One region of the Mesorhizobium sp. CA7 genome, then DNA from elsewhere that is predicted to be linked to it. Evidence: riboswitches for the same ligand, from Rfam matches in the RefSeq annotation. Region 1 holds a riboswitch; the other holds the start of a gene.
The links. Region 1 has a riboswitch for thiamine pyrophosphate ahead of LB552_RS22380 (Ykof family thiamine-binding protein). Riboswitches for the same ligand answer to the same signal wherever they lie in the genome.
Positions count from the first base shown of each region.

Region 2: it holds a riboswitch for thiamine pyrophosphate, as region 1 does, so the genes downstream of both, thiB (thiamine ABC transporter substrate binding subunit) here and LB552_RS22380 (Ykof family thiamine-binding protein) in region 1, are expected to answer to the same signal.

Region 1 covers NZ_JAIUHH010000015.1:72,185-77,018, forward strand. The annotation lists gene LB552_RS22370 (ABC transporter ATP-binding protein) at 1-707, opposite strand, end outside; gene LB552_RS22375 (ABC transporter permease) at 704-1,498, opposite strand; gene LB552_RS22380 (Ykof family thiamine-binding protein) at 1,826-2,434, opposite strand; TPP riboswitch at 2,425-2,537, opposite strand; gene LB552_RS22385 (hypothetical protein) at 2,757-3,101, shown strand; gene LB552_RS22390 (dihydrofolate reductase family protein) at 3,647-3,838, opposite strand; gene LB552_RS22395 (hypothetical protein) at 3,863-4,036, opposite strand; gene LB552_RS22400 (DUF2934 domain-containing protein) at 4,269-4,523, opposite strand; gene LB552_RS22405 (hypothetical protein) at 4,632-4,834, opposite strand, start outside.
Region 2 covers NZ_JAIUHH010000009.1:149,480-154,313, reverse strand. The annotation lists gene thiP (thiamine/thiamine pyrophosphate ABC transporter permease) at 1-1,611, opposite strand; gene thiQ (thiamine ABC transporter ATP-binding protein) at 1-4, opposite strand, end outside; gene thiB (thiamine ABC transporter substrate binding subunit) at 1,856-2,866, opposite strand; TPP riboswitch at 2,912-3,017, opposite strand; gene LB552_RS17970 (thiamine diphosphokinase) at 3,153-3,797, shown strand; gene LB552_RS17965 (ABC-F family ATP-binding cassette domain-containing protein) at 3,799-4,834, shown strand, end outside.

The DNA of each region.
Region 1 (4,834 bases):
CCGGCCTCCATCCCGGCGGCCTCACGGGCAAACGCCGTGCTCTCGGTGCGCGGGCGCGGCAGCGGCACAGCCACCTCGCGCACCACCCGCGCGGGCCGCGCCGACAGCACATAGATACGGTCGGACAGAAGCACCGCCTCGCGCACGTCATGGGTGATGAGCAGCGCCGTCCAGCGATGGTTTCGCCACATCGTCTCCAGCCAGCGCTGCATGGCCGCGCGGGTGAGCGCGTCGAGCGCGCCGAACGGCTCGTCGAGGAGCAGCATGTCGCGCTGCTGCACGACGGTGCGCAGCAATGCCGCGCGCTGGCGCATGCCGCCGGACAGCTCGGCCGGCCAGGCGCGCTCGAAGCCGGCAAGGCCGAACTCGGCGAACAACGGGGCCACGCGCTCGCGCGCCGCGCGGCGCTTCATGCCCTGCACCTCGAGCCCCAGCGTCGCATTGTCGATGACGCGCCGCCACGGCATCAGCGCATCGCGCTGCGGCATGAAGGCGAAGCGGGCGCCATCGAGCGGCGCGCCGTCGAAGCGCACCTCACCCTCGCCCCGGATCGCGCCGGTGAGTAACTGGAACAGTGTCGACTTGCCCGCGCCGGAGGGGCCGAGGATCGAGACGAACTCGCCTTCTTCGACATGCAGCGAAATGTCCGCCAGAACCTCGAGCGCGCCGAAGTTTTTTCGCATGTTGCGGAGCTCGAGCCGGGTCATGGCCGGCCCTCTCGGGAAGGCTTGTCGCCATAGCGCCCCGCCCTTTCGCTCTTTGCATTTTCCCAGGGCACGGCGAGACGCTGGGCGAGCACGGCGAGGCCGAACAGCGTGAGCGTGAGCGCCGAGCTGACCGCGACGGCGGCGAGCACCAGGTCGGGGCGGAAATTGTTCTTGGCGCTGAGCATATAGATGCCGAGCCCTTTGGCGGCGCCCGCATATTCGGCGAAGATGGCGCCGACCACGGCATAGGTGATGGAGATGCGCAGTCCGGCGAAGAAATAGGGCAGCGCCGACGGTAACCGAGCGAGCCAGAAGATGCGCCGGCGCCCTGCTCCCATGGCGGCGAGCATCTGACTGATTTCCTTGGCCGTGGCGGCATAGCCCTCGACCAATGCCACCATCATCGGAAAGAAGGTGACCAGCGCCACGAGCAGGATCTTCGGCAACAGCCCGAAGCCGAACCAAAGCACCACCAGCGGCGCGATCGCCACCAGCGGCAAGGTCTGGCTGGCGATCAGGAGCGGGAACAGCGCGCGGCGCAAGGGGGCAAAGAAGTCAACCAGCGCCGAGAGGATGAAGGCGGCAACGAGCGAGCAAGCAAAGCCCGCCAGCGTGGCACGGATGGTGGGAAGCGTGTTGTCGCCCAGCGCCGCCCGGTTCTCCCAGGCCTGCGCCAGCACGCGCGAGGGTGCAGGGAGCACGGTAGGGGCGATGCCGCCAAGGCGGGCGTAGAGATCCCAAGCGACGAGAAGGAGAGCGAATGCGAGGGCAGCGGGGAAGATCTTGGCGATGGCGGACGCTACAGCTGATCTCCCCCCTTGAGGGGGAGATGGCCGGCAGGCCAGAGGGGGGCGCGAAGGAACGCCAGCTTTCGAAAGTTGTGCGAAAGCAATTGGCGAACGCCGCGCGCGCAACCAGTTGAGCGGCCGGCGGGACAGCACCCCCCTCTGCCCTGCCGGGCATCTCCCCCGCAAGGGGGGAGATTGGCCGTCACCTCGGCTTTCGCCGATCGCCGAAGGTTCCCTTCTCTCCTGCGAGATGGGACTGGGAGCATCTCCCCGACGCGATGGATCAAGCCAAACAGCCACGACATCTACCTCGATAGATCGAGCTTGCGCTCAAGCCGCGGTCGGGCTGTTCGCCGAAATGGTGATATCGAGCGTCACGTGACCGGCACCCGGCCCGAAGCGGCAGAAGGCTTCGTTCAGCGTGGCGAACACCGCGCCGGCGTCGCCGCGCAGCTTGGTGCAAAAATGCTTGGAGCGTTCGAAGACGCCCGACCGTTTCAGGAAATCGATGCAGCCATAGATCTCGTCCATGTGGTCGCCGGTGCCCATCACATAGAGCGAGAATTGCGCCGCCACCGGCTGGTTGGTCGAAAGCGTGGCCCCGACGGCGCGCAGCGCGGCGCGCTTGCGTTCGTCGAGCGGGATCGCCGGGCCGCCGATCTCCTCGGAGCGGCAGATCGGGTCATCCGGCTCGCCGGGGCAGCCGCGCGAGACGGCGGCCGACAGCACACAGTGCCTGCCGCTTTTGGCGGCCGCCACGAACAGGTCGCGCATGGCTGGGAACAGCACCTCGGGCGGCCCGACCAGCAGCGTCGAGATATCGTCGGTTTCGATCCTCAGCCTGTCGCGGTAAGGATCGAGCGCGCCAAGCGCGCCAAGGATCACGCCGACGAAATCGTCGGCCATGGGATAAAGGGAAATCTGTGCGCCGGAAAACATGGCCCGCCTCGCTCCGCTGGTATTATCCAGATCAGCTTTAGGGTCCGGAGGCTTGCCGCCACCATCTCAGCCCCGACCGTACGGAGCACCCCTGTGGATGGCCGGGTTAAAGCACTGTTTGCGGTGCTGGGAAAGCGGTTTTTTGCGGTGTCAGTTGGGCCAGGCGCCCATCTCCCTATGGGAGATGCCGGTGGTTATAAGATTTTTGTAGTTTTGTTATAACTGCTTTATCTAACTATTTTGTCGTTCATGTTGTACGAATCCCGCTTGATTGCTTTTCGTACATAAAGTACGATACTTCCCTTCCATTGAGGGGATTTGCTTGAACACCGCGAACCATGCCGCTTTTGCCGACCTCTCCCACCCGTTGTTGTCGCCTTTGCCGCTCGCCGAGCGCGAACGCCTTGCCGGTGCCTGGCGCATGGCCAGCCAGGACATCGCCGACGACATCCGCTTCATCCGGCAATATCTGAAGGTGATCGCCGAAAAGGAGGAGCGCCTTTCGACCGGCGCGCTGGTGCACGGCCGCGTCTATGTTGAGGCCTGTGCCGCCTGGCTGCCGGAGACGGCGGCGCGGTATTTGCGCAACCTGAGGCTGATCAGCGAATGCGAAAGCGCGATGATCGCCGCGGGGGTGAGGTTTGCCCGCTCGAGCGACGCCTGGTGAGGAGCGTTCTGACCTCTTCCGTTAGAGAAGGGAAGGAACTCCAAGGCCGCCAGCGACGAGAACAATCATGTCGCTGCAACCCTTGGCTCTGGGCCTCGAAAAATGCATCGTTTCACACAATCGCCAATTGGTGGACGCGGGCGAGCGGCCGGGCGTTAATTCTGCGCAGGCGAAGGAGGGTAAAGCCGTATACCAGGGAGGAATTTCGTTTTGATGGACCAACAAATCGACATCGGCATACAGCCTGACGATCAGCCCTACGAAGTCACTTCATTCGCCCGCAAGCATGGCCTGACGGTCCCGGTTGCCGACGCGGTCCTTTTCGCCAAAGGTCCGTCGCCGTCACGCGCAGCTTGCGACATGGCAGCGCTTGCCTTCCTCTGCGCGGTCGCGCGATACGCCGGAAAACAAGGGACGCGATAGCCTCCTCTTATAGCTTAATTGCAACCCGCATGCCGCCGGCCTGGCTGCTGGCGGCAGCGATGCCGAGCGTGCCGGTCAGCCGGCCGCCATGGTCGAAGCCTTCGCTCAGAGGTCGTGACGGTTCAGCGGGGAGCGTAGATGCGAAGCATGGTGCCGTTATCGTAAGCGGCCGTCACGAGGACGTTTAGCGCGTCCGTCAAACCGCTGAATAGCGGTTTGCCACCGCCATAGGCGATCGGCCGAGTCAGGATGACATACTCATCAATCAGACCTGCCTTCGACAGCGCCTGAGCGAACTCTGCGCCGCCCCGCAATAATTTCGCCGCCGGGTGGCTTTTTCAATTTAGCGATTCCTCGTGCAGGTCACCTTTCGCAATAGTGGACTCTGGCCAAGTTGCCTTTTTCAGCGTTTTCGAAAACACGACCTTGGGGATGACGTTCATCGGCGCGGCATAGGCATCCTCGGATTTTTGCCAGTACGGGCCCATTTCCTCGTAACTCACGCGGCCCATGATGTGTGTGCCAGCGCGACTGATGCGATCGAGTTTCCACCGCTTGAGCTCTGCCGTTCAGGAAAACCGCCCGTCGACATTCCTACCGGCCCTACGCCATATCCGTCGACCGACATGGTCATGATCAAGACGACTTTGCGCATGGTCGGTATATCCTCCGGGCACAGTTCTCTCACGGAGCGTCGCACCGTCACATGATCCGGTGGAAAGGGGTGCAGGCCTTGGCTGGCGGTCAGCCCTTGGTCTTCTTGGCGGGGGACTTTGCCTTGGCCGGGCCCTTGGCGGGCTTCTCCGCCTTGGCCGCTTTCGGCTTGTCGGCCTTGGCGGCGGCGGCCTTTTTCGGGCTCTTGGCTTTCGGCTTGCCGGCCGCATCGACTTCGGCCGTCGCCTGATCCCAATGCTCCTTATGAGCGCCTTCGGGCCGGCCGGCCTGCTCCCAGATCTCGTGCGCGCGCTGGCGAATGCGTTCGTGCCTGTCGTCCGTCACTGTCGCCTCCTGATGTTGGGACGGTTCCCCGGCGCGAACATTAGCCGAATTTTCGCGTGTCGTCTTCGGTATCACGAACAAGCGACCCGACCTGGACGGCAATTTCGCTCAGTGTCCGTCGGTAACGACCGCGATGCCCAGATGCGCTGCCTTTTTTGTAATCAATCCGGCTAAATCCGCGTCAGAGCGGTCGGTCCCCGTGCGCTGGCGCAGCAGGGTAATCGCCTCGTGCATCGACAGCAGGCCAGTCCTATGCTCGGCCAAAAGCTTGTCGACTTGGCGTGCGATGTCAGGTGATTCGACGTGTGGAT
Region 2 (4,834 bases), on a different contig from region 1:
TCATGACTTTCCTTCCCGCCCCAGCCAGTCGGCCGCGACCACCAGCATCAGGCAGACGAGGCCGAGCAGCAAGGCAAGTCCCGCGGCGTCGGCTGTCCTGTAGCTGCTCATGCGCGCCAAAAGCAGATAGGGCAAGGTCTGCACGGAATCGCTGCCGAACAGCGCGATCACGCCGAGATCGCCGAGCGACAGCGCCATGGCGAAGGCGAAGCCGGTGGCCAAGGGCCGCCTCAGCGACGGCCAGTCTATCAGGCTGAGTCGGTTCCAGCCGGTTATGCCGAGCGCAAGGCAAAGCCGCTCGTGGCGCTCGCTCGCCGCGTCATAGGCCGGGCGAACGGCGCGAATGGCGAAGGGCATCGCCATCACTGCGTTGACGGCGACGACCATGACCGGCGCGATGGCAAAGACATCGGTGACGTGGCGCAGCGCCAGAAACCAGCCGGCGCCAAGCACGATCGGCGGCACGACGAGCACGAAGCCGGCGCCGGTGTCGGCGGCATGTTCGAGCAGGCCCATGGCCCCGCCTGCCCGGCGCCGTAGGGCCAGCGCGCGCCGTGCCGCGATCAGCGCCAGCGACAGCGTCACGCTGAGAAGCGCCGCAAGCAGGGCAAAGCCGGCGCTGGTGAAGGTGGCGCGGCGCACCGCCGCTTCACCGGCCAACCGTCCGAGATCCGTCCCCAGACCTGAAAGCACGGTCGCCAGCATCGGTCCGGCGACGAACAGCAGGGCAAGCATGATGAGGCCGGCATTCAGCGCGCTTTCGATCCGGCCCGCCGAAAGGTAGCGGCGCGGCGCCACCGGCAGATTGGCATCACCGACCGTGTTGGCGCCGAGCCGCGTGAGTGCTGCGACCACGACGAAGGTGAGCGCGATCTGGAGAAACGTCAGTGTTACGGCCCGCGTAGGATCGAAATCGAAGCGCAGCGCCTGGTAGATGGCCACTTCCAGTGTCGTCGCGGCCGGACTGCCGCCGAGCGTCAGCACGATGGTGAAGGAGGTGATGCAGAGCATGAAGACCAACCCGGCAATCCCCGGCAGGGCCGCGCGCAGCACCGGCCATTCGATCAGCCGGAAGGCCGGCCAGGCACCCATGCCGAGCTGGCTCGCCAGCCGCCACTGGTCGGCGGGAACGGTGCCCAGCGCCTCGAGGAACAGGCGCGTCGCCAAGGGCAGGTTGAAGAAGACATGAGCGACAAGGATGCCGGAGAGGCCGTAGATCCCCGGCCAATCCGCACCGCCAAGTCTGGCGAGGACGCCGGCTAAATATCCGACCCGACCGTAGAGCGCCAGAATGCCGAGCGCGGCGACGATCGCCGGTAAGGCCAGCGGCAGGGTGAACAATTGCAGGATCAGGCCGCGACCTGGAAAGGCCGGATGCCTCGACAAAGCGCGCGCCACGAGCAGCGCCGGCGCGACCGACAGCAGCGTCGAGAGAGCCGCCTGCCACAGCGTGAAGCGGGCGACGCGCAGGAGATAATTGTCGAAGGCGGCGGCAGCGCCGGAGAGATCGTGCGCGCCTTCGACGGCGAGGCCGGCGAAGGCACCGCCGATGAGGAGGGCGATGGCCGCCAGCGCGACGACGCCGGCGGTGACGCGGGAGTCAGGGTGCACGGCGGCTTGCACGTTGCACCTTGGTGGAATTCAGCAAACGCCGTGTTCCTTCGCGCCCCCCTCTGTCCTGCCGGACATCTCCCCCACAAGGGGGGAGATCAGCAGCGCCCGCCCCTCGCTCATCACTGCAACGTCGCCAGTTGGCGAAACCGCCGATGACGGCCAATTTCCCCCCCTGTGGGGGAGATGTCCGGCAGGACAGAGGGGGGCGCCGTAGAGCGATCATCTTGCGCGAATAGCGATCCTACTTGCTCATCACCGCCAGCCACTCATCCACCCACGCCTTGCGGTTGGCGGCGACCTCCTGCGGGCTGAACAGCAAGGTCTTGGTCGGCTTCACCAGTTTGTCGAAGGCCGGGTTGAGCGGCTTGTCGGTCTTGCCGGCCGGGAACATCCAGTTGGTTTCCGGAATGACATCCTGGAATTTCGGTCCGGTCATGAAGGCGATGAACTTTTGCGCCAGCGGGTTCTTCGCGCCCGTCGTGGTGATGCCGGCAACCTCGATCTGCAGGTATTCGCCTTCCTCGAACGAGGCGGCCTGGTAGCGCTCGGTGTTCTCGGCCACCATGTGGTAGGCCGGCGAGGTGGTGTAGGAAAGCACCATTGGCGCCTCGCCCTTGGTGAACAGGCCATAGGCCTCGCTCCAGCCCGGCGTCACCGTCAGCACTTTCGATTTCAGCTTGGCCCAGGCTTCCGGCGCCTTGTCGCCATAGACCGATTTCACCCACAAGAGCAGGCCGAGGCCCGGCGTCGAGGTGCGCGGATCCTGGATGACGATCTTGTCCGTGCCGGCGCCTTCGACCAGTTCCTTCAGGCTCTTCGGCGGGACTTTAAGCTTCTGCGTGTCATAGACGACGGCGAAATAGCCGTAGTCGAAAGGCACGAAAGTGTCGTCGCTCCAGCCTCCAGGCACGTCGATGGCGGAGACTTCGCCATGCGGCACGAACAGTCCGCTCGCCTTGGCGTCGGCGGTGAGATTGGTGTCGAGGCCGAGCACGATGTCGGCCTTGGTGCCGGCGCCTTCGAGCTTGACGCGGTTGAGGAGCGCCACGCCGTCGGCCACCGAGACGAATTCGAGATCGCAGCCGCATTCGGCCTCGAATTCCTTCTTCACCGCCGGGCCGGGACCCCAATCGGCGGTAAAGCTTTCATAGGTATAGACGGTGAGCTTGTCCTTCGCAGCGGCAGGCGCGACGCCCGCCAGAAGCGAAACTAAGCCGGTTGCGAGAATGAGATGGGACAGTATTGCGCGCATATCGGCGCCTCCTTCGTTCGAGTGACAAGGAATTGAGGCGCCGGATCGTCCGAAACGTCTAATCCCTCCGCCGGTACAAACCGGATCAGGTTCAGCGGGTTGGCTTGATCGCCTCTCAGCCGGATCACGTCCGGCACCCCGTTAGAGCGTTTCGACAGATAGGCCCCGCCGAAGCAGCGCGCAAGCGGAAGTTTGCCGGGCAGCTAATGTTCGCCGGTAGCCTCGCAGCCGAAGCGCACGGCATCCCGCTTCCGTTTCGCCCGACGGGCTGGTAAGGGCGACGGCCATGGGCACATTCACCATCCTGCTTGCCGGCGAGCTTATCCGCACGCCCCGGCTCGAACGCCAGATCGCTGGCTCGCGCGTCATCGCCGCCGATGCCGGCATCGGCCATGCCCGCATGCTTGGACTTGTCCCCGAACTTTGGGTCGGCGATTTCGACTCGGTGCCGGCGAACCTGCCGGATGATCTCGCCGCCGTGCCGCGAAAAGTCTTTCCGGCCGAGAAGGACATGACCGATGGCGAGCTCGCCATAGCGGAAGCGCTTCAGCGTGGCGCCACCAGCCTCGTGCTGGCCGGCGCCTTCGGCGGCAAGCGCGCCGACCATGCCTTCCTGCATCTGGCGCTGGCCGTGCGGCTGGCCGAGGCTGGCACGACCGTGCTGCTGACCAGCGGCGCGCAGGAAGGCGCTCCCATCCTGCGCGGCAAGGCCAGCTTCGACTATGACGACGGCACCTTGTTTTCGGTGCTCGGCTTTTCCGACCTGTCCGGCCTGACGGTCACCGGCGCCAAATGGCCTCTCGACCGCGTCGAGGTGGCGTTCGGTTCCTCGCTCACTATATCAAATGAGGTCAAAGGGCAGCTTGGCATCGCGCTGGAGCGCGGCCGGGCCCTGCTTCTGGCCCACCCCTATCCTCTTCCAGAAAGTTGACATGGCGCCGCCACTCCTCAACCTCGACGACATTAAACTGACTTTCGGCGGCACCCCGCTGCTCGACGGCGCGGCGCTCAGCGCATCCGCCGGCGAGAAGATCGCGCTGGTCGGGCGCAACGGCTCGGGCAAGTCGACGCTGCTCAAGATCGCCGCCGGGATGATCGAGCCGCAGGATGGCGAGGTGTTCCGCCAGCCTTCGGCCACGGTCCGCTATCTGCCGCAGATGCCGGACATGGACGGCTTCGCCGACGTGCGCGCCTATGTCGAGGCGAGCCTTGGCCCGGCCGACGATCCGCATCGCGCCACCTATCTGATGGACCATCTTGGCCTGACCGGCGAGGAGCGGCCGAACGACCTGTCCGGCGGCGAGGCGCGCCGCGCCGCCCTTGCCCGCGTCATGGCACCGGAACCCGACATTCTGCTCCTCGACGAGCCGACCAACCATCTCGACCTTTCGGTGATTGAATGGCTGGAAGAAGAGCTCGCCCGCACCTCCTCCGCGGTGATCCTGATCTCGCATGACCGCCGGTTTCTCGAGCGCGTCACGCGCGCCACTGTCTGGCTGGACCGCGGCCAGACGCGGCGGCTGGACAAGGGCTTTGCGCATTTCGAGGAATGGCGCGACCAGGTGCTGGAAGAGGAAGAGCGCGATCAGCACAAGCTCGGCCGCCAGATCGTGCGCGAGGAACATTGGCTGCGCTATGGCGTGACCGCCAGGCGCAAGCGCAACATGCGCCGCCTCGGCGAGTTGCAAACCATGCGCCAGCGCTTCCGCAGCCATCGCGGCGCAGAGGGCACCGCGACGATGGTGGCCAGCGACGCCGCCGAGTCCGGCAAGCTGGTGATCGAGGCCAGGAACATCGACAAGAGCTTTGGCGATCTCACCGTGGTCAAGGGGTTCTCGACCCGCATCCAGCGCGGCGACCGCGTCGGCCTGGTCGGCCCGAACGGCGCCGGCAAGACGACATTGTTGAAGATGCTGACCGGCGAGCTGGCGCCGGACGCCGGCACCGTGCGGCTCGGCGTCAATCTCG